DNA from 2 places in the Agrobacterium sp. GW821-FHT02D03 genome. Region 2 is predicted to be linked to the other one. Evidence: riboswitches for the same ligand, from Rfam matches in the RefSeq annotation. Region 2 holds a riboswitch; the other holds the start of a gene.
What was found. Region 2 has a riboswitch for S-adenosylmethionine ahead of metA (homoserine O-acetyltransferase MetA). Riboswitches for the same ligand answer to the same signal wherever they lie in the genome.
Positions count from the first base shown of each region.

Region 1: it holds a riboswitch for S-adenosylmethionine, as region 2 does, so the genes downstream of both, AC07U5_RS12935 (O-succinylhomoserine sulfhydrylase) here and metA (homoserine O-acetyltransferase MetA) in region 2, are expected to answer to the same signal.

Region 1 covers NZ_JBWKVN010000001.1:2,714,121-2,729,600, reverse strand. Annotated here, with positions in the region: gene pstB (phosphate ABC transporter ATP-binding protein PstB) at 1-754, shown strand, start outside; gene phoU (phosphate signaling complex protein PhoU) at 846-1,562, shown strand; gene phoB (phosphate regulon transcriptional regulator PhoB) at 1,585-2,268, shown strand; gene AC07U5_RS12965 (Imm63 family immunity protein) at 2,352-2,819, opposite strand; gene AC07U5_RS12960 (GcrA family cell cycle regulator) at 2,939-3,475, opposite strand; gene AC07U5_RS12955 (aspartate aminotransferase family protein) at 3,928-5,136, shown strand; gene argF (ornithine carbamoyltransferase) at 5,193-6,104, shown strand; gene AC07U5_RS12945 (Hsp33 family molecular chaperone) at 6,365-7,351, shown strand; gene apaG (Co2+/Mg2+ efflux facilitator ApaG/CorD) at 7,379-7,771, opposite strand; gene AC07U5_RS12935 (O-succinylhomoserine sulfhydrylase) at 8,059-9,243, opposite strand; SAM riboswitch at 9,286-9,364, opposite strand; gene AC07U5_RS12930 (2'-deoxycytidine 5'-triphosphate deaminase) at 9,439-10,536, shown strand; tRNA gene AC07U5_RS12925 (tRNA-Gly) at 10,621-10,694, shown strand; gene AC07U5_RS12920 (hypothetical protein) at 10,785-11,060, opposite strand; gene AC07U5_RS12915 (hypothetical protein) at 11,304-11,549, opposite strand; gene AC07U5_RS12910 (cold-shock protein) at 11,671-11,880, opposite strand; gene AC07U5_RS12905 (NAD(P)H oxidoreductase) at 12,308-12,871, opposite strand; gene AC07U5_RS12900 (sugar phosphate isomerase/epimerase family protein) at 13,073-13,978, opposite strand; gene ugpC (sn-glycerol-3-phosphate ABC transporter ATP-binding protein UgpC) at 14,018-15,148, opposite strand; gene AC07U5_RS12890 (ABC transporter permease subunit) at 15,175-15,480, opposite strand, start outside.
Region 2 covers NZ_JBWKVN010000001.1:381,257-396,736, reverse strand. Annotated here, with positions in the region: gene AC07U5_RS01810 (VOC family protein) at 1-196, opposite strand, end outside; gene AC07U5_RS01805 (ABC-F family ATP-binding cassette domain-containing protein) at 261-2,087, opposite strand; gene AC07U5_RS01800 (thiamine diphosphokinase) at 2,092-2,742, opposite strand; SAM riboswitch at 2,833-2,909, shown strand; gene metA (homoserine O-acetyltransferase MetA) at 2,972-3,898, shown strand; gene AC07U5_RS01790 (aldose epimerase family protein) at 3,995-5,020, shown strand; gene mtgA (monofunctional biosynthetic peptidoglycan transglycosylase) at 5,027-5,674, opposite strand; gene AC07U5_RS01780 (polyprenyl synthetase family protein) at 5,927-6,826, shown strand; gene AC07U5_RS01775 (YiaD family glycine zipper/OmpA-like lipoprotein) at 6,928-7,590, opposite strand; gene ispG (flavodoxin-dependent (E)-4-hydroxy-3-methylbut-2-enyl-diphosphate synthase) at 7,659-8,909, opposite strand; gene AC07U5_RS01765 (MFS transporter) at 9,194-10,381, opposite strand; gene AC07U5_RS01760 (DeoR/GlpR family DNA-binding transcription regulator) at 10,378-11,202, opposite strand; gene pyc (pyruvate carboxylase) at 11,317-14,778, opposite strand; gene AC07U5_RS01750 (helix-turn-helix transcriptional regulator) at 14,901-15,480, opposite strand, start outside.

The sequences.
Region 1 (15,480 bases), 2.3 Mb from region 2:
CTATAAGATGATCGGCAAGGACGTCTCCGTATATTACGGTGAGAAGCGCGCCCTTTACGATGTGAAGCTCAACGTTCGCGAAAACACGGTGACGGCTCTCATCGGCCCCTCAGGCTGTGGCAAATCCACCTTTCTGCGCACGCTGAACCGCATGAACGATACGATCGATGGTTGCCGCGTCACCGGCGAGATTACGCTCGATGGTGAGGATATCTACGATTCTGCCATCGATGTCGTCGAGCTTCGCGCTCGCGTCGGCATGGTGTTTCAGAAGCCGAACCCATTCCCGAAGTCGATCTACGAAAACATTGCCTACGGCCCGCGCATCCACGGTCTTGCCCGCAACAAGGCGGATATGGACCAGATCGTCGAGTCCGCCCTGCAGAAGGCAGGCCTCTGGAACGAAGCGAAGGACCGCCTGCAAGAATCCGGCACGGGGCTGTCCGGCGGCCAGCAGCAGCGCCTGTGCATCGCACGTGCCATCGCCGTTTCACCGGAAGTCATCCTCATGGATGAGCCATGCTCGGCGCTTGACCCGATCGCGACCGCCAAGGTGGAAGAGTTGATCCACGAGCTTCGTGCCAACTACACCATCGTCATCGTGACACACTCGATGCAGCAGGCCGCTCGCGTTTCGCAGCGTACCGCCATGTTCCACCTCGGCCACCTGGTTGAGGAGAACGATACGGACAAGATGTTCACCAACCCGGATGACCAGCGCACCCAGGACTATATCATGGGTCGTTTCGGCTGATCCTGCTCTTGCTTGCGCATCCCACCGCGCCTGTCGCTTGAGCCACTAAAAAGGCTTGCGACAGGGCGTTTCGAAACTGGAGACTACGAACATGTCGACACATTCCCACATCATGTCCGCCTATGATGAGGAGCTGAAGTTCCTCAGCCGCCGGATCGCCGAAATGGGCGGCTTGGCCGAGCAGATGTGCGCCGATGCCGTGCGCGCACTCGTCAATTCCGATGCGGCCCTGGCACAAAAGGTCATCTCGGACGATACGATCCTCGATCACGCCGAGCGCGAAATCGGCGACAAGGCGATCGTCACCATTGCCAAGCGCCAGCCGATGGCAGCAGACCTTCGCGAAATCATCGGTTCGCTGCGCATTGCCGCAGACCTGGAGCGCGTCGGCGATCTGGGCAAGAACACCGCCAAGCGCGTCATCGCTGTTGCCGGCACCGGCGTTCCGCGCAAACTGGCGCGTGGCCTTGAGCATCTTTCGGAACTGGCGCTTGTGCAGTTGAAGGAAGTGTTGGACGTCTACTCCACGCGGTCAGCGGAAAAGGCCCAGGCCATCCGCGAGCGCGACGAGGAAATCGACGCGATGTACACCTCGCTCTTCCGCGAGCTTTTGACCTACATGATGGAAGATCCGCGCAACATCACCACCTGCACGCATCTTCTGTTCTGTGCCAAGAACATCGAGCGCGTTGGCGACCACGCCACCAACATCGCCGAGACCATCTACTACATGACCACTGGCAGCCAGCCGGAAGGTGAGCGTCCGAAGGACGATAGTTCCAACACGCTCGGCGCTGTGACCGAGTAAGCGACAGATAGGATCTGGAGCCATGGTGCCAAAAATCGCCGTTGTCGAAGATGAGGAGGCGCTGAGCGTCCTCCTCCGTTACAATCTCGAATCCGAAGGCTATGACGTGGACACCATTCCGCGTGGCGACGAGGCGGAGATTCGCCTTCAGGAGCGCACGCCGGATCTTTTGATCCTCGACTGGATGTTGCCGGGCGTCTCCGGCATCGAGCTTTGCCGTCGCCTGCGCATGCGGCCGGAAACCGAACGTCTGCCGATCATCATGCTGACGGCGCGCGGTGAGGAAAGCGAAAGGGTTCGTGGTCTGGCGACGGGCGCGGACGACTATGTCGTGAAGCCCTTCTCCACGCCGGAACTGATGGCGCGCGTTAAAGCGATGCTGCGCCGCGCCAAGCCGGAGGTCCTGTCCTCGGTGCTGAAATGCGGCGATATCGAGCTCGATCGTGAGACGCACCGTGTCCATCGCAAGAGCCGCGAAGTCCGTCTCGGGCCGACCGAATTCCGCCTGCTGGAATTTCTCATGACCTCGCCAGGTCGTGTGTTTTCCCGTTCCCAGCTTCTCGACGGTGTCTGGGGACATGATATCTATGTGGATGAGCGCACGGTGGACGTCCATGTCGGTCGCCTGCGTAAGGCGCTGAATTTCTCCAGCATGCAGGATGTCATTCGCACCGTTCGGGGCGCCGGCTATTCCATGGAAGCCTGATCGGCCTCGGGAGCGCTTTGCTTGAAGGTACAAGCGCTCCTATTCTCGCCGTGTCAGAGAGGGTAGCCCTTGGCTTCCCGGCGTCAGATCAATGTGGACGGAACGGGATATCGCGCGGCGTCTATCTCGTCCTTAGACAACGGGCTGCGGGTCAGCACCTCAGCATAATTGGCTCGAGTTCGAGCGCCATAGCTCTCCTTGATCGCGCCCATCAGTTCGATCTCCTGGTACATCCAGTTCCAGCGCGAATAGTCGTCCGGGCCGGTCGACTGGCGGTCTGCCTTTTCCCGAACCGCAAGCTCGCGATCGCGCACCACTTCTCCCGCCACGATCGACATCAACTGGAAGGCGGCATCGTCCATGTCCTTGGCTTCCCGACGCCAATATTCCTCTCCGCGCTCCTCGCAGATCAGCCAGTAGCTGCCGCGTCGCCATTCGACGTAAACGGTTCCGTCGCCACGTGCGCGGCGCGGGATTGGCGGGAAGGGCGTGTCGACGGCCCCGGCCCATAGCGCCGAGATATAGTCGTGCAGTGTGTCGATCGCGTCCATGATGATAGTCTGGGCGCGATTATTGCTGCAGGCAAGCTTGGATTATTTGGCAAAGCTGGAGACCGCCCAATAAAAAAGCGGACCGAAGCCCGCTTTCTGAATTGGTTCTGAGACAGACCTTACGCCTTGCGGCGTTCGCTGACCGGCTGGTAGGCCATCTTCGCGTGGAACTTGCAGTAGGGCGAGGCTTCAGACGCCTCGCAGCCGCAGAAATGGAAGTCGTCCTTGAGCGGGTCGCCCACCGGCCACTTGCAGGTGCGCTCGGTCAGTTCCGTCAGCGTCAGGCGACGCGAGATCGGGATAACGACATTGTTGGAAGAACGAACATATTCCATGGGCTCGACGGTGTCGATGTCCATGTCTTCCTTGAAAGCGAGGGCACCAGAGCTACGGGCCGGTGCTGGACGGCTGGTCGCAGCGCGGGCCGGAGCCGCATAGCTTGCCGGACGCGGCGCTGCTGCGGGACGCTTGGGCGCAGGACGCGACGTGGCGACCGTGCCGCCGGCCTTGGCGCGACCTGGCAGGTTGAGGCGGTGAACCTTGCCGATGACGGCATTGCGGCTCACACCGCCTAGTTGTGCTGCGATCTGGCTTGCGCTAAGCCCTTCGGACCATAATCTCTTGAGCTTTTCTACTCGTTCGTCCGTCCAGTTCATGCCGCTTCTCCGCTCGTCGCGTTGTTTTCGGGCAGAATCCACCTACTATGCCATGGAGTGAACCACGCGCAGGCCATTCGCCAGATTGTAGGTGACTAGTTCCGCCGCATTGCAGTCTAGTAATTGACGGTTAACCTAATCGTCGGTTGACTCCGTGACAAGAGTCGCAGGAATCATCTGGAATCGATTTTCCGGTTTTCCCCAACTTGCTTCCCCTGTGAGTCAGAAAGGCAACACCTCGGGCCTGCGCGGCAAGCACCTACCAAGGCTTGTAACTGCCCGGAAGTGCCGAGATTTGTTGACATTAGGCGGGGAAGTGACAATAGTGCTCTCGCAATGAAGACAGCATGCAGGCCGCCGCGAGGCGGCATTTTTGATTTTCAGGGCAGGGATAACCCGCGAGCCCTATTGACAGTCGTCTGTCCCGACTTGACGTAAGGAGTGATGTCGCCATGGCCGAAACTGCCCCCAAATCCGGGCCGTTGTTCGATACGTTTTCCAGAGCCCCCCTGCGCTTCGAACGAGGCGAGGGCGTTTGGCTGATCACGGAAAGCGGCGAGCGATATCTCGATTTCGGTGCGGGCGTTGCGGTTACCTCGGTCGGCCATAGCCATCCCCATATGGTTGAATCCCTCAAGGCACAGGTCGAGAAGGTCTGGCATTTGTCCAACCTTTATGAGGTTGCAGGCCAGGAAGTGCTGGCAAAGCGGCTGACGGATGCGACATTCGCCGACAAGGTGTTCTTCACCAACTCCGGTGCGGAGGCGCTGGAATGCGCCATCAAGACGGCACGCCGTTATCAGTACACGCACGGCCATCCGGAAAAATTCCGCATCATCACCTTCGAAGGTGCATTCCATGGCCGCACACTCGCCACCATCGCAGCTGGCGGCCAGGCCAAATATCTCGAGGGCTTCGGCCCCAAGGTGGAAGGCTTCGACCAGGTGCCATTCGGCGATCTCGAAGCGCTGAAGGCGGCGATCGTTCCGGAAACGGCTGCCCTTCTGATCGAGCCGATCCAGGGCGAAGGCGGTATCCGTGTCGTTCAGCCCGAGTTCCTGCGCACGCTGCGGGCGCTCTGCGAAGAGCACGGCCTGCTTTTGATCTTCGACGAAGTGCAGACCGGCGTTGGCCGTACCGGCAAGTTCTTTGCCCATGAGCGCTCGGGCGTCACGCCCGATATCATGGCAGTTGCCAAGGGCATTGGCGGTGGCTTCCCCTTCGGTGCATGCCTCGCAACGGCAGAAGCCGCGTCCGGCATGACAGCAGGCTCGCACGGCACGACCTATGGCGGCAATCCGCTGGCCATGGCAGCCGGCAACGCCGTGCTGGATATCGTTCTGGCCGACGGCTTCATCGAGCATGTGCGCGATGTCGCGCTGATCTTCCGCCAGGGACTGGCGTCGCTGAAGGACCGTTATCCGGATGTGATCGAGGAAATCCGTGGCGAAGGTTTGCTGCTCGGCATCAAGGCGCGGGTTCCATCCGGCGATCTGCTCCAGGCCATGCGCGCGGAGCATCTTCTTGGCGTTCCGGCAGGCGATAACGTGATCCGCCTGCTGCCGCCGCTCGTGGTTACGGCAGAAGAAGCGCGTGATGGGCTTGCGCGCATCGAGAAGGCTGCCGAAGCACTCACCACCAAACTGGCAAAGAGCGCCTGACGAGGCGTATCAGGGCCGGCGTAAAGGGTGGCCCGCATTGATGGGACTGAATTAAAATGGCAAAGCATTTCCTCGATCTTTCGGCCGTCGGCTCGGAAGACCTGCGGCTCATTCTGGAAGACGCCAAGAGCCGAAAGATCGCAACGAAGAACGGAACGGCGGAAAAGCCGCTTGCTGGCAAGATGCTGGCGATGATCTTCGAAAAGCCGTCGACACGCACACGCGTGTCCTTCGATGTCGGCATGCGCCAGCTTGGCGGTGAAACGCTGTTTCTCTCCGGCACCGAAATGCAGCTCGGCCGCGCCGAAACCATTGGCGATACCGCCAAGGTCCTGTCGCGCTACGTTGACGCCATCATGATCCGCACCACCGATCATTCCCGCCTGCTGGAGCTTGCCGAGCACGCCACCGTTCCGGTCATCAACGGCCTGACGGACGAGACGCACCCGTGCCAGATCATGGCCGATATCATGACCTTCGAAGAGCATCGCGGCCCGGTGAAGGGAAAGACCATCGCCTGGACGGGCGATGGCAACAACGTGCTGCATTCGCTGGTCGAGGGCTCCGCCCGCTTCGGCTACAAGATGAACATGGCTGTACCCATGGGTTCGGAGCCGCTCGACAAGTACCTCAACTGGGCCCGCAACAATGGCGGCGAGATCATGCTCTGCCATGACGCCGAACGCGCTGTCGCTGGTTCGGACTGCATCGTCACCGACACCTGGGTTTCCATGAACCAGGAGCACAAGGCGCGCGGCCACAACATCTTCCAGCCCTATCAGGTGAATGAAGCGCTGATGAAGAAAGCCAACAACGAAGCGCTCTTCATGCACTGCCTGCCCGCGCACCGCGGCGAGGAAGTGACCGATGCGGTGATCGACGGTCCGCAGTCGGTTGTGTTCGATGAGGCGGAGAACCGCCTGCACGCGCAAAAGGCCGTGATCGCCTGGTGCATGGGCGTTATCTGAGAGCAGGGCCGAGCTGAGGATGGGGGCTATGCCGGGAGCTTGAATTTCAAGCGCGGCGCCCCATCTTTACGCCAACCAGTGCTGCCGGTTCACGGCGGCGTTTCATCAATCGTTTATCGCGACATTTGGGCCGGGGATGGTTTCGTTTTGCCATTCTCCGCTCTATCTTTGCGAAAACCGGACAAGAGACCTGCTGGTCGCGGCTGAAAGCGTGGCGATCATTTCCTAATTCCGGAAGGCGGGTTCGAAGGAGCAGAACCATGGCGGACGTAACCGTAGAACTGGACGATATGAACTTTGCCGGCGACGACAAGGTCGTCCCCTTTCAGGTGGAAGGGCTCGACGTTCGCGGCCGCGCCGTGCAGGTCGGTCCGTTGCTGAATGCCATTTTGCAACGCCATGATTATCCGCCTGTTGTCGCCCGGCTTCTGGCGGAAGCTTTGGTGCTGACGGCACTGATCGGCACGTCACTCAAATTCTCCGGCAAGCTCACGGTGCAAACCAAGGGCGATGGCCCGGTGGATCTCCTGGTGGCCGATTTTACGGCACCTGAGAACATGCGCGCATATGCCCGCTTCGACGATGAGCGTCTGGCACAGGCGATTGCTGCTGGGCAGACCTCGCCCGAAGAGCTTCTCGGCACCGGCATCCTCGCCTTCACCATCGATCAGGGTGTGGGCATGCAGCCCTATCAGGGCATCGTGCCGTTGGATGGCTCTTCGCTGGAGGAAATCGCCAGCGTGTATTTCCGCCAGTCTGAGCAGTTGCCGACGCGGGTGCGCCTTGGCGTGGCGGAATTCTTCGACCGCGACAGCGAAGGCAAGCCACGTCGTGGCTGGCGTGCGGGCGGCATTATTGCGCAGTTTCTGCCGCAGGCGCCCGAGCGTCTGCGCACCCGTGACCTTCATGGCGGCGATGGCGATGAAAGCTCGTTCGGGGAAGCCGAAGACGATGCCTGGACGGAAGCGGTGGCGTTGATCGACACGGTGGATACGGATGAACTGACCGATCCGCAGGTTCCGGTGGAGCGTTTGCTGTTCCGCCTCTTCCATGAGCAGGGCGTGCGCGTCTACGAGCCTCAGTCGATCATCGACAAATGCAGCTGCTCGCGGGAGAAGATCAAGGGCGTGCTGTCCGGGTTTTCGGCAGAGGAGATCGAGGACAGCCAGGAAGATGGCGTGGTGTCGGTGAGCTGCGAGTTCTGCTCGACGACCTACCGTTACCCGGTCGAAGAACTGTCGGCATAAAGATCAGGAGCGGGGTGAGAGCCCCGCTCAGTTCAGCACGCGGGCAAGCCCTGGGCTGTCCAGCGAGAAGGCGGGGATGTCTACCGTAAAGACCTCGCCCGTGTCCGTTTCCATTTCGTAATGGCCGAACATCATGCCTGACGGCGTGTCCAGGGGGCATCCGGAAGAATATTCGTAGCTGTCGCCTGGTCGCAGATGCGGTTGCTCACCAACGACACCCGGGCCTGAGACCTCGTCCACCACGCCATTCTGATCGGTGATGTGCCAGTAGCGATTGACCAGCGTCACGGCCTGCTTGGAGTTGTTCGTGATCACGACCGTATAGCCCCAGACGTAACGGCTATCGTCCGGGTCCGATTGCTCATCGAGATAATACGGGTCGACGGTGACCTCTATCTCTTTTGTCGATGCACGATACATGTTCGCGACCTTGGCTGTCTCTGCCTCTAGCATTTTATTCTACTACACCGAATGAAGGACGAGAATGTCCGTTGATTGGAGCTGAGTTGTTTGAATGCGTTACGAGGCTAAAGCGTTGCGTATCAGGTTTGTTTCTCCATTCAATACGCACAAAATCGTGAAGAGACAGTAGATAAATCGCTGTTTGTCTAAAATAATGTAGAACGGGCGATCTACGCGTGTCGCGAGCAGAAGATCTGGAAATCGAGAAAGAAATTGCCCGGTGATCGCTCACCGGGCATTTGATATCAGGCAGAAACCTTCGAAAGCGCTGCGGCGAAATCTTCCAGCAGGTCGTCGGTGTCTTCGATCCCGCAGGACAGACGAAGCGTGCCGCCGGAGATGCCGAGTTCGGCGCGCGCCTCATCGGTCAGGTTCTTATGGGTCGTGGTAGCGGGATGGGTGATCAGGCTCTTAGCATCACCAAGATTGTTGGAAATCTTGACGACCTCCAGCGCATTCTGCAGCTTGAACGCCGCTTCCTTGCCGCCCTTCAACTCGAAGCAGACGAGCGTCGAACCGCCCGACATCTGCCGCGCAATGATGTCGGCCTGCGGATGGTCGGCGCGGCCCGGATAGATGACCTTCGCGACCTTGCTTTGGTCCGCCAGGAAATCCGCAATCTTGCCGGCGTTCGCCGTCTGTTGCTTGACGCGCAGCGGCATGGTCTCGATGCCCTTCAGCAATGTCCACGCGTTGAAGGGAGACAGCGCGGGGCCGGTGTGGCGGAAGTAATCCTGAAGTTCTTCCTCGATCCACTTCTTGTCCGACAGCACCACGCCGCCAAGGCAGCGGCCCTGACCATCGATATGCTTGGTGGCGGAATAGACGACGATATGTGCGCCTAGCTCCAGAGGCTTCTGGAAGAGCGGCGTCGCAAACACGTTGTCGACGACGACCTTGGCGCTAATCTGGTTGGCAAGCTTGGCAACGCCTGCAATATCAACCACTTCCAGTGTCGGATTGGTCGGGCTTTCCAGGAAGAACAGCTTGGTGTTCGGCTTGATCGCCGTTTCCCAATTGGCGAGATCGCGGCCATCGACCAGCGTGCATTGGATGCCGTATTTCGGCGCCAGCGTCTCAACCACCCAGCGGCAGGAACCGAAAAGCGCGCGGGCCGCAACGATATGATCGCCGGCTTTCAGCTGGCAGAGAATGGCAGCGCTGACAGCGGCCATGCCGGATGCCGTGGCGCGCGCATCCTCGGCACCTTCCAGCAGGCACATGCGCTTTTCGAACATGTCATTGGTGGGGCTCGCATAGCGCGCATAGATGAAACCGTCGGTCTCTCCCTTGAAGCGCGCTTCTGCCGCTTCCGAGCTTTCATAGACAAAGCCCTGGGTCAGGTAGAGTGCTTCGGACGTTTCACCGTAGGGGGAGCGCAGTGTGCCGCCATGTACGAGTTGAGTTGCCGGGCGCCATTTCTTGCTCATTTGATCACCTTCAAACAAAAAAACCGGTCGCAAAAGCAGACCGGTTCCAAGCACCCGGTCTTTTTAGCCACTTGTTTAACGTGGCTGCAAGCCGACCGGCCAAATCACCACGGGATAAGATTGCCTTACTGCCGTTAACAACTTGCGTCAATGGCCTGCTTTTGATTTTGTCGGCGCGGAACAGGGGCACTGACGATGATGAGAACCACGGGTATTCTGGCCGATGGCGCGATACGGGCGCTGTTTTCTTCCGGCCACCTGAAGAGCGAGCGGGCGCTGGATGGAGACCAGGTGCAGCCGGCAAGCCTTGACCTGCGTCTCGGTGCCAAGGCCTATCGTGTGCGCGCAAGCTTCATGCCTGGCCCGGGCACCAAGGTCATCGAAAAGCTGGACCGCCTGCGTCTGCATGAAATCGATCTCAGCGAAGGCGCCGTGCTGGAAACCGGCTGCGTCTATATCGTACCGCTGATGGAAACGCTGGCGCTGCCCGCCGACATGTCCGCCTCGGCCAACCCGAAGAGCTCCACCGGCCGTCTCGATATCTTCACCCGCGTCATCACCGACCACGCGCAGGAGTTCGACAAGATCCCCGCAGGTTATCAGGGACCGCTTTATCTGGAAGTCAGCCCGCGTACCTTCCCGATCGTCGTGCGCCAGGGTTCGCGCCTGTCGCAGATCCGCTTCCGAATCGGTCATTCGCTTTTGAACGAAGGTGAGTTGCAGGCGCTTCACGAGAGTGAAATCCTCGTCGCCAGCGACACGCCCAACGTATCCGGCGGCGGTATTGCGCTCTCCATCGACCTGAGAGGCTTTGGTGACAGCGGCCTCATCGGTTATCGCGGCAAGCACCACACCGCAGTTGTCGATGTGGACCAGAAGGCAGCCCACGACGTTCTGGATTTCTGGGAGCCGCTCTACGCGCGCGGCCGCGCCGAACTGATCCTCGATCCGGATGAATTCTACATTCTTGTCTCGCGCGAAGCCGTGCATGTGCCACCGCTCTACGCCGCCGAGATGACACCGTTCGATCCCCTGGTCGGCGAGTTCCGCGTCCACTATGCCGGCTTCTTCGACCCCGGCTTCGGCCACGCCAGCGCCGGCGGCACCGGCAGTCGTGCCGTCCTTGAAGTCAGAAGCCACGAGGTGCCCTTCATCCTGGAGCACGGCCAGATCGTCGGCCGCCTTGTCTATGAACATATGCTGGCCAAACCCGAAGGTCTCTACGGCACGGGCCTCGGCTCCAACTATCAGGCCCAGGGCCTAAAGCTCTCCAAGCATTTCCGCGCAGAGTGATCGGCCAGACGCCGCGGTGCGATAGTGGAATGCCTTGCGGCGCGGCTTGACAGCCGCATCGTTCTATCGGAAGTTTTTAAGCGCGCGGGTGTAGCTCAATGGTAGAGCAGCAGCTTCCCAAGCTGAATACGAGGGTTCGATTCCCTTCACCCGCTCCAGCTATCTTGCAAAGGCTATTGTTTTTATTGCGTATTTTTTATCGCACCTGGGATCAGCGTACGGATGTAATGCGCTGAGCGAGCCGTTATTCAGGCGCGATCGTAGGTGAAAGATGTCAGCAAGGACGTGACGAAGTTGCTGGCTTTTTCCTTGACGAGGACTTCCGTCCATTCGTCCGTTCCGCGAAACCTGAGATCCGTCTGGATACTATCGACCGCTGCCATTTCGATGCGCTCGATATGTTGTTTGAAATGCGCTTCGCCCTTGGCCTGGTAAAGATCGCGGATGACCACCCGGAGGATTTCCTGCATCGCGATCTGCCAGGCAGTGTTGGTCGCATTGAGTTCGTTGGTTGTCGTTGACATGCATCCCACCTGTGTTGCTGGATTTCTTGGCTCTCACCGGTGATATCGCGCAAAAGCGCGATGCGGCTTTGCGAAAGCGACATGCGATAAAACGAAGGCGTGAAGCGCAAGGAGCGAGTCTGAACGACCGCGACGCGATTTTAAAGCATGATCCGCGCAAAACTGTGCAGCGGTTCTGCGATAACGACACGCGAGAACAAGGACCTAAAGCGGGTGAGCGAATCTAAAAGATCGCGACACGCTTTAAGACGTGGGACAAGCCGACGGCGTCTTCTTGGTGCGTTTGGTCACCAGAGCGGCCACCGCGGATTTGCGATCGGCCAGTTCTTTTGCAAGGCGGGCTGCCTTTAGTCTGGCTGTTTTCGCATCCCGCGCATCGACGGCTGCTTGCAGTTCATCGACAGCGTGATTTTTTGCGAAGAATGGCGTCTGAAGCTTGCCGAAGGCAAGCTCCGCCTGCTGGCGGGATTTGCTGTGTGTTTGTGTCATGGGGTATTTGCCTCTCCGGCCAAATGCCGAAACGAAAAAGGCCAGGCGCGATGCCTGGCCTCGAATGAAATTGCTCCCGGCAGTGCCAGTACATCCGTGGTCAAAGGGAAGCGGATCTCAATTATGCGGACTGCAGATTGGTCGCAGACATCTTGCCCGACTTGTTGTCGCGCTCGAGCTCGAAGCCAATCTTCTGGCCTTCGACGAGTTCGCGCATTCCTGCACGCTCGACAGCCGAAATGTGAACGAACGCGTCAGCGCCGCCATTGTCAGGCTGAATGAAGCCGAAGCCTTTTGTGGAATTAAACCATTTAACTGTGCCAGTGGTCATAATAAACCCTTTCAAAGCATAGAGTGAAGGACCGCGTAACGGATGCCACGCGGATAAAAACCGACTATTTTTGAAAGAGAAGTTCGCTTAGAGCGCGGTGCCAATCGCGCGGTAGACAAAGCTCGGCAAGCAAAAGATCGATGACCTATCTATAGGGGAGTTCATCACCGTAGTCAACGAAAAGTTTTCAATTTTATCGATGTTCGTCTTTTGGTTGTGCTTTCGGGGGGTTGCGTCACTTTTCTTTCGCACGGATCGAGCGGTCTTGGCGCGGGACCCTTTTCCGATACGCAGCGCTTTCACCTTCATTGATGGGAGGGGAGTTGTCGCGTTCATGTGCTTGTAGCTCTTCACCAACCATGTGCCTCATGACGCGAAACCAGCAAACGTTTCGACTGGAATATTGGCGATGAACGCTTATGGATCGCTAGAACGTAGCTCCCAGGTCTTTCGCGTTTGATATAATCGCAGCCGCCTGGGCCTCGCCTTCGAGCGACCCATATAAAATCTCGACCTTGCCTTCTTTCACACTGCAATAATCGCGGATCCCCACTTTCAGCTGTGTGCGCATGGCGATACCATATCCGCGCTTGCGGTAGTCATTCTCCGTCGCACCGGCGATGCCGACCATCAACACCTTAGCATGCGGATAGGTCTGGCTCCCGAAAGCCCAGTTCTGCGCCCACACGCGGTCGATCCAGCCTTTCAGGATCGCCGGCATGGACCACCACCACACGGGAAAGAAGAGCACAGTGGCATCGTTGCGTTCCACGCGCTCCATCTCTCGTCGAACATCTGCGGCGAAGTCTATGTCCCGGCCGCTCCAATCCGGCTCGTCCTCGGCTTTGAGCACCAGGTCGAAATTCTTAGCCACCAGATCGGCAAACTCGACCTCGTGGCCGTTCGCTTGGACCTCATCGGCAAAAGCGCGCGCCGCTTGATGTGTCAGTGAGTTCTGACGCGGATGGGCGATGACCACCAAAATCTTCATGAGGCGATGTCCTTCATAGTGACCAGACGGCCGCAGGCGGCGCGGTAGCGTTCAAGGACCGTAACCGGTTAAGGCGCTGTCCAGGCGGTCTAGGTATGAAGGGGGGGCCGGCACTTCAATCCTGTCACGACATCGTGCCTCAGCAGAGATCGTTGGAGCAGGGGGCCAGCGCATGCGGCCCCTCGCTCTGTTGGTTGGCCGTTACCGCTTGTTCACCGCATCGGCCAGCTTCAAGGCCCGCTCCAGGGAAGCGGGCTGCTGGTCGGCAAAGCGTTCTGCGCCGATTTCCATGATGAGGGTGGTGTCGGGTAGGAAGGTGAGCTCGGAGAAAATGTCCTCCCAGTCGATATCGCCCCAGCCGATCGGCAGGTGAAGGTCGCCAATGCCGAGTGCGGTGGCTTCTGCGGGGTGGTAGAACTTCTTCATCGTGTAGGGCAGGCCGAAGCTGTCATGCACATGCAGATGGCCGGTGACGGGCGCCATGGCGCGCAGTTCTTCGCGGAAATCCAGACCCTTGAAGGTGGATTCGATATAGGCGTGGCTGAAGTCGATCAGAGCGGCGAGATTGTCGTGGCCTACGGCCTTCACGGTTTCTGCCACTTGCGATGGCGTCTGGCGGTACTGGCCGTCTTCCGTGGTGAAGATGTTTTCCAACACGATGCGCACGCCATAGGTCTTGGCAATCTCGGCCATTTCGAAAAGAGCCTCACGCTCCATCTGGTCGAGATCGCTGCCACTCATGCCATCGGAGAGGATCGCATTGCCGCTATGGTGGACGAGCACGCCAGCGCCCAGCCGGTCACAGAGTTCGAGCATGGCACGCACGACCTTCTTCTGCAGATGCAGGTGCTCGCGGTCCATGAAGTTGGAGACAATCTGGCCATGCAGGGAGAGTTTCTTGAACGCATACTGCCTGACGATATCGCGGACGCGCTGTGCGCGGTCCTTGATGATGCGACCGCCGGAGATGATCTCCTCGCCATAGATGCCGATTTCGCAGGCACTCGCGCCGGTATCGGCGATGATCTTCAGGGACGAGTCCAGGCTGGAGAGATCGCCGCGCCCGGTGGCATTGCAAAAGCCGACGGCGGAAATGATGGAGGTCATGTGCGTTTCCTTGATGCAGTCAATGAAGGCGGGAGATGTTCAGGCACTATGGGCCAGAACATCCAGGTTGGTGAAGCCGGCTTGATCGGCTGATGCGAGGCTTGAGTCGATCCGCCGTTCCGTTATGGGATCGAAAAAGTGCAGGTGCGCTGCGGGGAACTGCAGAATGACCCTGTCACCTGGGCGGACGGTGAGATCCTCACCAATCGCGGCAGCAAAGATCTGGCCGCGAATGTCCGCATAGACGATGCGACCGGAGCCGAGTTCCTCGACAAAATCCACCACGGCGGAAACACCGTCGCCCTGACGGGAGACGACGCACTGCTCTGGCCGGATGCCGGCAATCACGTCTTCACCCGATAGGGCACGCGCGATCTCCGCCGGCATTGGACTGGACCAGTTGCCGAAGCTGACGGCAATGCTCTCGCGATCCACCCTGGCATTGAAGAGGTTCATCGCGGGAGAGCCGATGAAGGATGCGACAAAAGTGCTGGCCGGTCGGTTATAGATGTCGAGCGGCTGCCCTACCTGTTCGACATTGCCCTTGTTCATGATCACCAGCCGATCCGCCAGCGTCATGGCCTCTACCTGATCATGGGTGACGAAGACCGATGTCGCGGACAGGCGTTGATGCAGCCTGCGGATTTCAGCGCGCATGGTGACGCGCAGTTTGGCATCGAGGTTCGACAGCGGCTCGTCGAAGAGAAAGACATCCGGCTCGCGAATGATGGCGCGCGCCATGGCAACGCGTTGGCGCTGGCCGCCGGACAGCGCCGCAGGCTTGCGCTCCAGATAGTCCGAGAGACCGACGATCTTCGCCGTTTCCTCGATCCTGCGGCGGCGCTCGGCCTTGGCTACGCCGGCGACCTTCAGCGCATAGCCGATATTGTCGGCAACCGTCATATGCGGATAGAGCGCGTAATTCTGGAACACCATGGCGCAACCGCGTTCACGCGGCTCCAGCCGGTTCACCACCTTGCCGGCAATGGCGATTTCACCGGCGGTGATGTCTTCCAGTCCGGCAATCATGCGCAGCAGGGTGGACTTGCCGCAGCCGGAAGGGCCGAGGATAACGACGAATTCTCCGGACGGAAAGATGAGGTCGACACCATGCAGCGTCTTGGTCTTGCCGTAGGATTTATGCACCTGACGAATGTCGATCTGCGCCATGGTTTGGCACTCCTATTCTATAACTGTCATTTCTCGGTGGAGACGAGGCCACGCACGAACCAGCGCTGCAAAAGCCCGACGACGAGAAGCGGCGGCAACATGATGATAAGGGAACCGGCGAGCGTGACATTCCAGTCAGGCGTGCCGTTTTCGGAAGGGAGGAGGCTGGAGAGCGACATCATCACCGTCTTGTAGGACGGGTCAGTCACCATCAGGAGCGGCCACAGATACTGGTTCCAGCCATAGACGAACATGATTGTCGTCAGCGCCAGCATGTTGGTGCGAGACAGCGGCAGGATCATATCGACGAAGAAGCGCATCGGTCCGGAGCC
Region 2 (15,480 bases):
CATCGGCGATCTCGCCATTGATGAAATCGCGGAAGCGTTCTTCCTGAAGCAGCATGACGAAGATGTTCTTTTCGACGATCATGCACAGCGTTCGCTCATCGGAATATTCCGGATTGAAGCTGAAGCCGAGCGCGGTGAAGAAGGCTTTCGATGTCTCGATATTCTTCACCGGCAGATTGACGAAGATCATGCGCATGGTGGGGCTCCTCCGTTTTGGATAGAGAACCGCATATTTCACGACCTGTCAAAGATGGTTTGGACTAGCCTTCCATCTCTTCGCGCAGCATCTCAAGCTCAAGCCATTCTTCCTCCATGGCCTCCAGCTTCTCGCGAAGCTTCGCCATTTCGTCTGCCAGCTTGTTGAAAGCAGCCGGGTCCTTGGCGAAGAGCTGCGGATCGGCCATGCGCTCTTCGCGCTTGGCGATCTCGTCCTGCAGCTTTTCCATTTCTTTCGGCAGGTTTTCCAGCGCAAACTTCTGCTTGAAGGAGAGTTTGCCCTTGGCCTTGGAAGGCTCGGCACTGGTCGCTGCGCTTGCAGAGGCCTTCGCCTTTTCCTGCTTTTCGGAACGCTTCTTGTCTTCGGCCGCGCCCTTGCGCTGCGCCATCATGTCGGAATAGCCGCCAGCATATTCGATCCAGCGGCCATCCGGCGCATCCGGGTTGGCGGGCGCGATGGTCGACGTGACCGTGCGATCGAGGAAGTCACGGTCATGGCTGACGAGAATGACGGTGCCGGAAAAGCCAGCGACGATTTCCTGAAGCAGATCCAGGGTCTCGATATCGAGATCGTTCGTCGGCTCATCAAGGATGAGAAGGTTGGTCGGTCTTGCCAGGATTCGCGCCAGAATGAGACGCGCGCGCTCACCACCAGACAGATTGCGGATCGGCGTGCGGGCCTGTTCCGGCTGGAACAGAAAGTCCTTCATATAGCCGGTCACATGCTTCTGCTCGCCATTGACCAGCAGGCTCTCGCCCCGGCCATCGGTCAGGTAATGCGCCAGCGTATCGTTAGGATTGAGGTCCTCGCGCTTCTGATCGAGTGTCGCGATTTCCAGATTGGTGCCGAGTTTCACCGTGCCGCTGTCGGGCGCCAACTCACCGGTCAGCATCTTGAGAAGCGTGGTCTTGCCTGCACCATTCGGCCCGACGAGACCGATGCAATCGCCGCGATGCACACGCAGCGAAAAGGGCGCGATGATGGTGCGATCGCCATAGGACTTGGTGATGGCCTCGGCCTCGATCACCAGCTTGCCGGATTCGCGCGCCTCCACGGCCGTTGCCTGCACGGAGCCCTGCGGACCCTTGTGGCCGCGATAAGCCGCACGCATGTCACGCAATTCTCCCACGCGGCGCATGTTGCGCTTGCGGCGTGCCGTCACGCCATAGCGCATCCAGTGCTCTTCGCGCTCGATCGCCTTGCCGAGCTTGTGCTGCTCCAGTTCTTCCTCTTCCAGCACCTTGTCGCGCCATTCCTCGAAGTAGCCAAAGCCACGGCTGAGACGACGCGACTGGCCGCGATCGAGCCAGACGGTGGCGGTCGAAACCTTCTCCAGGAAGCGACGGTCGTGCGAGATGAGCACAAGCGCGCTTCGCGTCTGCTGCAATTCGCTTTCCAGCCATTCGATGGTCGGAAGATCCAGATGGTTGGTCGGCTCGTCCAGCATCAGGATGTCCGGCTCAGGCGCCATGACGCGGGCAAGTGCCGCACGACGCGCTTCGCCACCGGAAAGGCTCGATGGATTTTCCTGGCCGGTCAGACCCAGATGTTCCAGCAGATAGCTGACCCGATAGGGATCGTCGCCGGGTCCAAGACCGGATTCGGCATAGGCCTGCACGGTGTCATAGGCGCCAAAATCCGGCGCCTGCTCCAGGTAGCGGATTGTCGCGGAGGGATGACGAAAGACCTCGCCGGACTGCGCTTCGACAAGACCGGCGGCGATCTTCATCAGCGTCGATTTGCCCGACCCGTTTCGACCGACGAGGCAGATACGATCGCCCGGCTCCACCTGCAGGTTGGCGCCATCCAGAAGTGGCGTCACGCCAAATGTCAGCTTGATATCGTCGAGTTTCAGAATGGGGGGTGCCAAGGCATCAGGCTCCGGTCAGATCGTAGGGACGGGCAAGCACGATCGCCTTGCCGCTTTTGAGGCGAAGGCGAATTTCGCCCTCAGCCACGTTGGACATAGTGCGCGACGAGCCGAAGGCAAGCGCAAAATCATTGAGGGGATAACGGGCATTCTCGATATCGAGGCCCGAAAGGGCAGTAAAACCGGCAACCGAAAACAGCGAGCCGCGCGGCAGATCGAGCGCCAACGCGCCGGCAAGCAGCGGATAAGCTTCTTCCTCACCAGACGTCAGCACCACCTCAAACCCGCGTTCGGCCAGCGCCACAGCATAGAGCAAATGAAACTGCGCATGGTCGGAACGTTCGCCGGCAAGCGCGCCGACCAGCGTCAGAAGCTTCGCGCCACGCGCCAAAGCCTCGGAAACGGCGATCTCGCCATCCGTTTCGCCCTTGGCAGCGGGAAAGGGCTGTTGCGGCACATCCGGCCATTCGTCGACAAGCGCCGCATCGGCGGAATCGAAATCGCCCACCCAGAGCTCAGGGGTGAGCCCGAGCGGCCCAGCATGTTTCATACCGCTATCGGCGGCAATCACGCGCGATCCGGCGACCGCCTTTTGCAGGCGATCCGTAACCGCGATATCGCCGCCCAGCAGAATGGTGAAATGATCCGATCTCATGCCCTGCCTTATCGCGAAACCTTGTCCCAAGGAAAGGCGGAAACGCTGCAGAGGGCGGCGATATTGATTTTTCGGCCGGACGGGATTATGACAGCCCCCAGTGGTGATTTGCCGACCGGCTTGCAGCCACTTTAAAGAAGTCGCTAAAGGGTCGAGGAAACAGGCAATTTCCGAGGACCGGTCGCGATTTCGCTGCCGGTTTTTTTGTTTTTGGACGTGAGAGTTCGCGATGCCCATCAAGATTCCCGATACGCTGCCCGCCTTCGAAACCCTCGTGAATGAGGGCGTGCGGGTGATGACCGAGACCATGGCGATCCGTCAGGATATCCGCCCGCTCCAGATCGGGCTTCTCAATCTCATGCCGAACAAGATCAAGACCGAAATCCAGATGGCCCGGCTCGTCGGCGCTTCGCCGCTGCAGGTGGAGCTGTCGCTGGTGCGCATCGGCGGACACCGCGCCAAGAACACGCCGGAAGAACATCTGCTCTCCTTCTACGAGACGTGGGAAGAGGTGCGTCACCGCAAGTTCGACGGCTTCATCATTACCGGCGCGCCGGTGGAAACGCTGGCTTATGAAGACGTGACGTATTGGGACGAAATGCAGAAAATCTTCGACTGGACGGAGACCAATGTCCATTCGACGCTGAATGTTTGCTGGGGTGCGATGGCGGCGATCTATCACTTCCACGGCGTGCCGAAGCACGAATTGAAGGAGAAGGCCTTCGGCGTCTATCGCCACCGCAATCTCTGCCCGGCCTCCATCTACCTCAATGGTTTTTCCGACGACTTCCAGGTGCCGGTGTCCCGCTGGACGGAAGTGCGCCGCGCCGATATCGAGAAGCATCCCGACCTCGAAATCCTGATGGAGTCCGAGGAGATGGGCGTGTGCCTGGTGCATGAGAAGCGCGGCAAGCGGCTCTACATGTTCAACCACGTGGAATATGACTCCACCTCGCTGGGAGACGAATATTTCCGCGACGTGAATTCCGGCGTGCCGATCAAGCTGCCGCATGACTACTTCCCGCATAACGACCCGGCGCTTACCCCGCTCAACCGCTGGCGCAGCCATGCCCATCTGTTCTTCGGCAACTGGATCAACGAGATCTACCAGACCACACCTTACGAACTGGCCGAGATCGGCACGACAACCCGCTGATCAGGAGCCTCCAAGAATTTGACATTCCGGCGTTGCGCCAGACGCCAAAATGACGCAACGTCCGGCGCAAATCGCAAGCGACAGGGAGAATTCGGGATGAGCGAAGCAGGCGCACGGGAGAATTTCGGCATTACGGCCACCGGCGAGAAGGTCGAGCGGGTGACGATTTCCGCCGGCGGCCTGACGGCCAAGGTGATGACCTGGGGTGCGGTCATTCAGGATCTGCGCCTTGAGGGTCATCAGCCGCCGCTGGTGCTCGGCTTCGACGCCTTTGATGACTACCCTAAATACTCTTCCTACTTTGGTGCGACGCCTGGCCGAAACGCCAACCGCATCGGCGGCGGCACATTCTCGATCGACGGCAAGGACTATCAGCTGGAGCTCAACGAAAAGGGCGTCAGCCATCTTCATGGCGGCAGCGACGGCACGGGCAAGCGCAACTGGCTGATCATGGAACACGGGCCAAGCCATGTCATTCTGCAGATCATCGATCCGAACGGTCGCGCCGGCTATCCCGGCAACTGCACGATGACGGCAACCTACACCATCCGCGAAGGCGGCGTTCTTTCGGTTCTCTATGAAACGACGACCGATCTGCCGACCATCGCCAACGTCTGCCAGCATTCCTATTTCAATCTCGACGGCGCCGAAACCGCGCTCGACCACGAGATCGAAATCGCCGCCGATCACTATCTGCCGACCGATGAGCGCCAGATCCCGACCGGCGACATTCGCCCTGTATCGGGAACGGTGTTCGATCTGTGCCAGCCGACGCCGATGAGCCTGAAGGATGACAAGGGCGAACAGGTGCTTTACGACCACAATTTCTGCCTTTCGGCAGAGCGTGTGGCCAAGCGCAAGGTGGCGCATGTGCGCGCACCGGCCTCCGGCATCTCGCTGGAAGTCCACACCACAGAACCCGGCGTGCAGTTCTATTCCGGCTTCAAGCTGAACACCGCCGTTCCCGGCCACGATGGCCGCCACTATGGCCCCTTTGCCGGCTTCTGCCTGGAAACCCAGATCTGGCCGGACGCCGTCAATCACGAAGGCTTCCCCAAGGCGATCCTTCGCCCCGGCGAAACGCTGCGGCAGGAAACGGATTACATCTTCACGAAGGGCTGAAGCAGGTCAGTCCAGCACGCAGCCCACATAAGCGCCGGAGCCTCTGGCCCGGCGCTCGATCAACCCCGCAAGACGCTGCATGCCGCGGCCGGGCTTGCTGGCATTGCGATCGATCGGGTTTGGCAAGGATACGGCCAGAAGTGCAGCCTGGCGGGAGGTGAGCTTGGAGGCTGGTACCTTGAAATGGTATTGCGCGGCAGCCTCGATGCCGTAGATGCCCGGTCCCCATTCTGCGATATTGAGATAGATCTCCATCATCCGCTTTTTCGACCAGACGAAGTCGGAGACCAGCGCAAGCGGAAGCTCCATTCCCTTGCGGATGAGCGATCGCCCATTCCACAGAAACAGGTTCTTGGCCGTCTGCATAGGAATGGTGCTGGCGCCACGTGTCGCCTCGCCTTCCAGCGCGTCGTTGACGACATCCTGCATCTGGTTCCAGTCGACGCCATGGTGGAAACAGAACTGGCCGTCTTCCGACATCATCACCGACTGGATGAGGCGGGGAGAAATATCCTCCAGCGGCACCCATTGCCGATCGTAGCCCTGGAAGGTCACCAGATCGGCAAGCATCAGCGTCGAGACGGGACGAATGAAGGGAAGCGCATAGAGAGGGATCAGCAGATACGGCAGGATCAACAGCGCCAGCACGAACATGCCGACGCGTTTGGCGAGGTTCTTGATATCCAACTTCGGCCTGCTTTCCTCCTCGGGAAGCGCTTCGTACTCCCTCTCGCTTTCCGGCGTACTGCTCACATCCCGTCCCCGCTCGTTCAGATCAAGCCTTTCATATTCCGCTCGCACCATCAAGGCTACTCACGATGGTGAAGTTCCGCACCCCTTCAACAAAACATTTGCCAGCCCTTTTCCCCCATGCCAAACAGCCGCGAGATGGAAGGAAGCGGCGCCATGACATTCGAGACACGGCTGCGAGACAACGCGGCGAGCACGGAAAAACTGCTGGCAGAGCTTCTGACGGGCGCAGTCGGCGACGACGAGATCGCACGGCCCGCAAACCTGCTGGACGCCATGCGCCATGGCGTGCTGAATGGCGGCAAGCGCCTGCGGCCTTTCCTCGTGATTGAGACGGCACGGCTGCTCGGCGGCAACGAGGCTGCGGCCCAGCGTGTGGGCGCCGCACTCGAATGCCTCCACTGCTATTCGCTGGTGCATGATGATCTTCCCGCCATGGATGATGACGACCTGCGTCGCGGCCAGCCGACAGTGCACAAGAAGTTCGACGAGGCGACCGCGATCCTTGCGGGCGATAGCCTGCTCACCCTTGCCTTCGACATCATCGCAAGCCCGGAAACGCCGCTGACAGGCGATCAAAAGACAGCCCTCGTGCTCGCACTGGCACGCGCCGCAGGCATTGGCGGCATGGCCGGCGGTCAGGCGCTCGATCTGGCGGCAGAAAAACAGGCACCGGACGAACCGGGCATCGTGACATTGCAGGCGATGAAGACCGGTGCGCTGCTGCGCTTTGCCTGTGAGGCCGGCGCCATCATTGCCGGAAACGATGCCTCTCACCGCCAGACGCTTCGCAGCTTCGGAGAAAAGATCGGCCTCGCCTTCCAGCTTGCCGACGATCTCCTCGATCTCACCTCCGACGCCGCCACGATGGGCAAGGCGACCGGCAAGGATGCTGCCCGCGGCAAAGGCACGCTCGTGGCACTGCGTGGCGAAGACTGGGCACGCGCCAAGCTGCAGGAGCAGGTGCGCGATGCCGCAAACCTGCTTGCCCCCTATGGCGACAAGGCAGAGATCCTCGTAGAAGCAGCACGCTTTATTGCCGAGCGAAAGAGCTGAAGACGTAAGCGTCTATCACGCCTGCCCCACATCTTCACCCCGACAACAAAAAGGGCCGCCAAAGCAGCCCTTTTCTAAAATTCGATAGGCGCGATTGCGTCTTAGCCGTTCTGTGTCAGCGGCGAGATCAGCACTTCCACGCGGCGGTTCTGGGCGCGGCCATCCGGCGTGGCGTTGGATGCCACCGGCTGCGACGGGCCGAAGCCCATGGTGGACATGCGGCGCTGATCGACACCCTGGCTTGCGAGGTAGTTGGCAACCGAGGCGGCGCGGCGCTGCGACAGGAGCTGATTGTGGTTCAGGCTGCCGGTGGAGTCGGTGAAGCCGTTGACGTCGATATAGGTCTTGTTGAACTTGTTCAGAACGATCGCGACCGAATTCAGCGTCGGGTAGAATGGAGGGATCACCTGATCCTGGTCCGTCGCAAAGGTGATGTTGGACGGCATGTTGAGCACGATGCTGTCGCCACGGCGCGTGACAGAGACGCCGGTACCCTGCAACTGCTGGCGAAGCTCGGCTTCCTGATTGTCCATATAGCCGCCGATCGCCCCGCCGGCGAGCGCGCCGATACCAGCACCGATCAGCGCGTTGCGGCCCTTGTTGCCGCCGCCGATCGCCAGACCGCCAACCGCACCGGCCAGCGCGCCAAGCCCTGCACCGCCCGCCATGTTGGAGACCTTCTGCTCACCCGTGTAGGGGTCGGTCGTGGTGCAGGCGGAAAGGTAAGTTGCGGCAAGCGCAAGAACAGCAAACTTCTTGATCATTGGAAATCATTGCTCCGTGAGTTTCGGGAGGTAAGACACAGCGATTCGGGCATTTTCACGGTCGAGACTCACTCCGCCGCGTCCTTTTGGCCAAAACGTTTTTCGATATAGTCGATGACAAGCGCCTCGAAGTCCGAGGCGATGTTCGGACCGCGCAAGGTCAACGCCTTTTCGCCATCGATAAAGACGGGTGCGGAAGGGCTCTCGCCGGTTCCCGGCAGCGAAATGCCGATATCGGCATGCTTGCTTTCGCCCGGTCCGTTGACGATGCAGCCCATGACGGCAACGTTCAGCGCTTCGACGCCTGGATATTTCTCACGCCAGACCGGCATGTTCTTGCGAATATCGTTCTGGATGTTCTGCGCCAGTTCCTGGAAGACGGTCGACGTCGTGCGCCCGCATCCCGGACAGGCGGCAACCACGGGAATAAACTGGCGAAAGCCCATGACCTGCAACAGTTCCTGCGCCACCTGCACTTCGCGGGTGCGATCGCCATTCGGCTCTGGTGTCAGCGACACCCGGATCGTATCGCCAATGCCCTGCTGCAGCACATAACCCATGGCAGCCGACGAGGCGACGATGCCCTTGGAACCCATGCCGGCTTCGGTAAGGCCGAGATGCAGCGCGTGGTCGGAGCGCTCCGACAGCATCGAATAGACCGCGATCAGATCCTGAACCTGGCTGACCTTGGCGGAAAGAATGATACGGTTGCGCGGCAGGCCGATCTCTTCGGCAAGCTCGGCGGAAATCAGCGCCGACTGGACGATGGCTTCGCGCGTGACCTGACGGGCGGATAGCGGAAAACCGGCATCCTTGTTCTTGTCCATGAGGCTCGTCAGCAGTTCCTGATCGAGCGAACCCCAGTTGACGCCGATGCGCACCGGCTTGTCGTAGCGGATCGCCATCTCGATGATGTCGCCGAACTGCTTGTCCTTCTTGTCCTTGAAGCCGACATTGCCGGGATTGATGCGGTATTTCGCCAGAGCCTCGGCACAGGCCGGATGATCGGCGAGCAACTTGTGGCCGATATAGTGAAAGTCACCGACGAGCGGCACATCCATGCCAAGCCGCAACAGGCGGTCGCGGATTTTCGGAACGGCGGCAGCGCTCTCATCCCGATCCACGGTGATGCGGACGATCTCCGAGCCCGCGCGATGAAGGGCTGCAACCTGCTGGACCGTCGCATCGATATCGGCCGTGTCCGTATTGGTCATGGATTGCACCACGACCGGCGCACCGCCACCGACGATCACGCCACCGACATCGACGGCAACGGAGGCGCGGCGGGGCTTCGGATCGTAATCGGCGTGTGCGTTCATCATGGTCTCTGCAACTGCGGTGAGGGTCATCATTCAGGTGGATCAAGGCGGGCGCCTTGTCAACATCGAAGCAGTCAACTGTCAAAGCGTGTCGCTTCGCTCTCACACTTTACGGTCTTCTTGTTCGCATGGCGTTATCGCAAAACCGCTTCACACTTTTGCGCGCCCTGCTTTATTTTACCGCAATCGTGGCGAAATTCGAGCCCGTCTCACACCCGACCCAAAACGAGAGCGCTTCCTTAGCGATTGCAAGCGCTCCGGACGGCCGGAATGATTGGCGTGGCTCAGTGACCGCTAGCCCCGTCGGCATGACGAGCAAGCCTGGAGAGCAGCAGCACGACCACGTGCAGAAGCGGAATGAAGAGGAACACGGTCGCAAGCCCGGTATGTTCGGCAATGAAGCCAATGGCCGAGGGCGCGACCAGAATGCCGGAATAGCCCATGGTTGTCACAACGGAGAGGCCGATGCCAGGCGCCAGCCCCGGCATGTTGCCGGCAGCGGAAAAAGCAATCGGCACCATGTTGGAGATGCCGATACCGGCAATGGCAAAGCCGATAATGGCAATGAAGGCGTTTCCGGCAGCACCCGCAATCAGAAGACCGATGATCGACAGGGCCGAGCAGACTTGCAAGGTGCGCACGGCGCCGAGACGCTCGCGCACCAGGTCGCCCGCAAAGCGCATGACCGCCATGGTCAGCGAGAAGGCCGCGAAAGCAAAGCCCGAAACGGCAACCGATGCGCCAAGCTCGTTGCGCAGATAGAGCGCCCCCCAATCGAGGACCGCACCCTCTGGCACCATGGAAAACAGCGCCATGAGGCCGATGATCCAGGGCAGCGGTGTAAGCGGCAAGCCACCCTTTGGCCGTTCTTCTTCAGGGTGCGGACGATCCACCATGACGCGCGGCCAGGCAACCGCAAGAAGGGCTGCAGCGATGATGGTGAGCGCAACGGCATGGCCATAAATGCCGATCTTGGTGATGAGCAGACCGCCAAGGCCCGCGCCAATCAGTCCGCCAAGGCTCCAGAAGGCGTGGCATGACGACATGATGGCACGCAGCATGCCGCGCTCCACCGCAACGGCATTGGCATTCATCGCCACATCCATGGCGCCCGTCAGACCGCCGAAAAGAAAGACAGTGATGACGCCCGCCCAGACGGTGTTGGAGAGAGTGATGAGAAGCAGTGTCGGCACGAAGATGGCGGCGCAGAAGAGCGTCACGGAGCGCGACCCGATGCGGGCGATCTGCGAACCGGCAACCGGCATGCAGGACAGCGAGCCAAGACCAAAGACGAGAATGACAAGCCCAAGCTCAGCCTCACTCAGCGAAAGGCGCTTGGCAAATTCGGGAATCATCGGCGCCCAGGAGCCCATCATGAAGCCGTTCATCAGGAACAGCAAAGAGACGCCGAAGCGGTTTTTCGTCATATAGGGGGTGCGGGCGGTGGAGACGGACATCGGGGAGCCGGTCATGCGAGCTGGTCCTTCGGTGAATGCGGATGGGATGAGGCACGGGCGTCACGCCCGGCAAGATGAATGTCGAGATTTTGTCTCCGGAGATCGCGAACGAAAGCCTCATCCGCATCGCCTTCCAGAACAAGGGTGAGATCGGGGCTGAGCGCCGCCACATGGAAGGCCGCGCCCATACCAAGCTTCTCGGTGGTGATCGCCGCCAAGGTTCTCGCACTCGCCTTGCAGGCCAGCCGCTTGAAGGTCGCGTCCTGATAGATATCGGCGGACAGCCCGCCATCAGCCGTCATGCCGCAGACACCGAGGATGCAGAGGTCGGGTCGCATATCCTCCAGCTGAGAGATCGCCATTGTATCGATGGCGGCACCGACGGCGGGATCAATTCGCCCGCCGACCACGATCAGCTCCAGATCGGCGCGGCCGGACAGTTCCGCCGCGATCACCGGCGTATTGGTGATGACGGTCAGCCCCGCGCCCTTCGGCAGGTGACGGGCGATGGCAAGATTGGTGGAGCCGGCGTCGAGAAAGATCGTCATTTTCGATGCGATGCACGCCGCCGCCGCCCGGCCGAGCACATCCTTGCGGTCCTGCATATCCGTCACGCGGTGGCTGAGCGGCACCGTCTTGCCACCGGATATCAGGGCCCCGCCATAGACGCGCTCGCAAAGGCCACGCCCTGCCATATCGCGAAGATCGCGCCGGATCGTGTCTTCCGAGACATCGAAAGCCTGGGCGAGATCCTGCGCAAGAACGCGGCCCTTGCTCTGCAACTCGGCGAAGATCAGCGTCTGACGCTCGCTGACGAAGTGGTCGATTTTGGACATTCGGCACCAACATGTGAAATCGTGCACAAACACGCATATATGCCAAAGGGCTTATCCACAAGCGGAAATGCCCGCACGGTGGCGGGCATTCTCGTAACACTTGATGTCGCTTCGTTACTCGGCGTAGACGACCAGCAGATCCTTGGCGTCGATCTGGTCACTTGGCCGTACGAGGACTTCGGCGATTTTGCCGTCCCGCTCGGCATGCAGTGCCGTTTCCATCTTCATCGCTTCGATGGAGACCAGAACGTCGCCCGCCTTCACATCCTGGCCGGCATTGGCGAAGACGCGGGAGATAACGCCCGGCATCGGCGCGCCGACATGGGCGGCGTTCCCCGGCTCTGCCTTGCGGCGGGCAGCCGAGCCACTGGCACCATGGGCACGGTTCGGCACCTTGATGCGGCGCGGCTGGCCGTTGATCTCAAAGAAGATGGTGACCATGCCCTTGTCGTCGACACCCGAAGACGCCTGGTTGACGATGACGAGGGTCTTGCCGCGTTCGATATCGGCAAACAACTCCTCGCCGTCTTCCATGCCGTAGAAGTAAGCATGGGTCGGCAGCACCGAGACCGGCCCGTAGGTTTCCGAAGCGAGCGCGAAATCGGTAAAGACCTTCGGATACATCAGATAGGAGGCAAACTCGAAATCATCGACCGGACGCTCCAGCTTGGTTTCGATCGCCTTGCGCTCCGCATCGAGGTCGGCATCTTCCAGAAGCGAGCCGGGACGAACCGTATACGGCTTCTCGCCCTTCAAGGCCTTCTTCTGCAGCGCTTCAGGCCAGCCGCCCGGCGATTGGCCGAGATCGCCCTTGAGCATGGAGACGACCGAGTCCGGGAAGGAAACTTCCCTTTCCGGGTTTTCGACATCGGCCACCGTCAGATCCTGGCTGACCATCATCAGCGCCATGTCGCCGACCACCTTGGAGGATGGCGTGACCTTGACGATATCGCCGAACATCTTGTTGGCATCGGCATAGGCCTGCGCCACCTCATGCCAACGGCTTTCAAGACCGAGGGACCGCGCCTGTTCCTTGAGGTTGGTGAACTGGCCGCCTGGCATTTCGTGCAGATAGACTTCGGATGCCGGGCCCTTGAGATCGCTTTCGAAGGCCACATACTGGTTGCGCACCGCTTCCCAGTAGAAGGAGATGCGACGGATCCACTCCGCATCGAGACCGGTGTCGCGTTCCGAACCGGACAACGCCTCGACGATCGAACCAAGGCAGGGCTGAGAGGTGGTGCCGGAGAAGGCATCCATCGCCGCATCCACGGCATCCACGCCCGCGTCGACTGCGGCGAGCACGGTGGCGGCAGCAATGCCCGACGTATCATGCGTGTGGAAATGGATCGGAAGGCCGGTTGCTTCACGCAGGGCCTTGAACAGAACCTTCGCGGCGGCAGGCTTCAGAAGACCCGCCATGTCCTTGACGGCGATGATATGGGCGCCGGCCTTTTCAAGCTCAGCCGCAAGATTGGTGTAATATTTGAGATCGTATTTCGGCCGCGCCGAATTCAGCAGGTCGCCCGTGTAGCAGATCGTCGCCTCGCAAAGCTTGTTCTCCTCGGCGATCGCATCCATCGAGACGCGCATGTTTTCGACCCAGTTCAGGCAGTCGAAGACGCGGAAGAGATCGACCCCACCCTTTGCCGCCTGACGGACGAAATATTTGACGACGTTGTCCGGGTAGTTCTTGTAGCCGACGCCATTGGCGCCGCGCAGAAGCATCTGCAGAAGCAGATTCGGCGCGCCTTCGCGGATCAGCGCCAGACGCTCCCACGGGTCTTCGGTCAGGAAGCGCATGGAGACGTCGAAGGTCGCACCGCCCCAGCACTCCAGCGACAGAAGCTGCGGCAGCGCCTTGGCATAGACGCTTGCCACGCGGGCGATGTCATGGGTGCGAACGCGCGTCGCCAGAAGCGACTGGTGACCATCGCGCATGGTGGTGTCGGTGACGAGGACGCGCTTTTCGTTGCGCATCCAGTCGGCAAAACCCTTCGGACCCAAACTGTCCAGCAACTGCTTCGTACCGTCCGGCGTCGGTGCTTCGATATAGGGCACGACAGGCTTGACGGCCTTGTCGGACGGCGTGGCGCGACCCTTGGTTTCCGGGTGACCGTTGACGGTGACGTCGGCGAGATAGGTCAGAAGCTTGGTGGCGCGGTCCTGACGCTTTACCTGGGCGAAGAGCTCCGGCGTCGAGTCGATGAAGCGTGTCGTGTAGGTGTTGTTGCGGAAGCTTTCATGACCGATGATCGCTTCCAGGAAGGTGAGGTTGGTCGCCACGCCGCGGATGCGGAATTCGCGCAGCGCGCGGTCCATACGGCTGATCGCCTCATCCGGCTTTGGCGCCCATGCAGTAACCTTGACGAGCAGCGGATCGTAATAGCGGGTGATGACGGCGCCGCTATAGGACGTGCCGCCATCCAGACGAATGCCGAAGCCCGAGGCCGAACGATAGGCCGTGATGCGACCGTAATCGGGAATGAAATTGTGCTCGGGATCTTCCGTGGTGATGCGGCACTGAAGCGCGTGACCGTTGAGACGGATGTCCTTCTGCTCAGGCACGCCGGATTCGGGCGTGCCGATGGCTGCACCCTCGAGAATGTGGATTTGCGCCTTGACGATATCGATGCCGGTGACGACTTCGGTTACCGTGTGCTCCACCTGGATGCGCGGATTGACCTCGATGAAGTAGAACTTGCCGGTATCGGCGTCCATCAGATACTCGACCGTGCCGGCGCCGATGTAATTCGTCGCGGCTGCGATCTTCAGCGAATAATTGGCAAGCTCCTGGCGCTGCGATTCCGACAGGTAGGGCGCTGGCGCGCGCTCAACCACCTTCTGGTTACGCCGCTGGATGGAGCAGTCACGCTCGAAGAGATGGACGACATTGCCATGCGTGTCGCCAAGGATCTGGCTTTCCACGTGGCGGGCGCGTTCCACCAGCTTTTCCAGATAGACTTCGTCCTTGCCGAAGGCCGCCTTGGCTTCGCGCTTGGCTTCGGTGACTTCGCGCGCCAGATCTTCCTTTTTGCGAATGGCGCGCATGCCGCGACCGCCGCCGCCCCAGGAGGCTTTCAGCATCACCGGGTAGCCGATCTCCTCGGCCATGCGTTCCACTTGCGCAAGATCATCTGGCAGAGGCTCGGTCGCCGGAACAACCGGCACACCAACCGAAATCGCCAGATTGCGGGCGGCCACCTTGTTGCCTAGCTGGCGCATGGTTGCCGGGCGCGGGCCGATGAAGGTAATGCCGGCGGCATCGCAGGCGTCGACAAATTCAGGGCTTTCCGACAGCAGGCCATAGCCTGGGTGGATGGCGTCAGCGCCCGAGAGCTTAGCGACGCGGATCACTTCCTCGATCGACAGATAGCTCTCGATCGGACCCATATCCTTGGCAAGATGCGGACCGCGTCCGACCTGGTAGCTTTCATCCGCCTTGAAGCGATGGAGGGACAACTTGTCCTCTTCCGCCCAGATGGCGACCGTTTTTATACCGAGCTCGTTGGCGGCGCGAAATACGCGGATTGCGATCTCCGAACGATTGGCAACGAGAATTTTCGATATCTTCAAAACGGCCTCCCAAGAACCTTATGAGCACTCCAACATGCTGCACCGCGGAATTAAGCAGCAAAACCGCATGTTGGAAAGGACGATTTTCATCATCCCGGTTCTGGTCCGCGCGTCTGAATGCGTCAACCAATCAAGCCGCAGCGAAACGCAAGCGCCACGACATGCTGGCGGTTTCGCGCACCAAGCTTGCGCTGGATACCGCTGAGGTACCAATCCACCGTATGACTGGTGATCGAAAGGGCCTTGCCGATCTCCGGCGATGTGTTGCCGAGCGCCAGTAGCGTCAGCACATCGCGCTCCCGGCGCGTCAGCTGCGCCACCGAAAGATCCGGAGAGGAAAGCAAATCTTCCGAGTGTCCGGTCAAATCCGCAACACGCCAGAACGTGACACGCATGACCGCATCGAAGATCGCCAGTTCACGTTCCGTCAGATGGCAGCCAAGGCCGCTGATAACAACGCCACCCAGCATGCCGTTGCGCCCGTGAATTGGAAAAGCATAGCCTTCCCGCAATCCATGCCGAGCCGCATCCTGAAAAAGTTTCGCCGCACGTTTGCGATGCGTCGCCTGCGGAAGAAGGCACACTGCATCCCGCCACCTCACCGGCTTTTGCAACAGACAGAGCGATCGCTCGATGGGATCGACCTCCCTATACTTCTTCGCGTCGTAAATCGCCGACCAACCCTCGGGCTGCTGCTGCGCC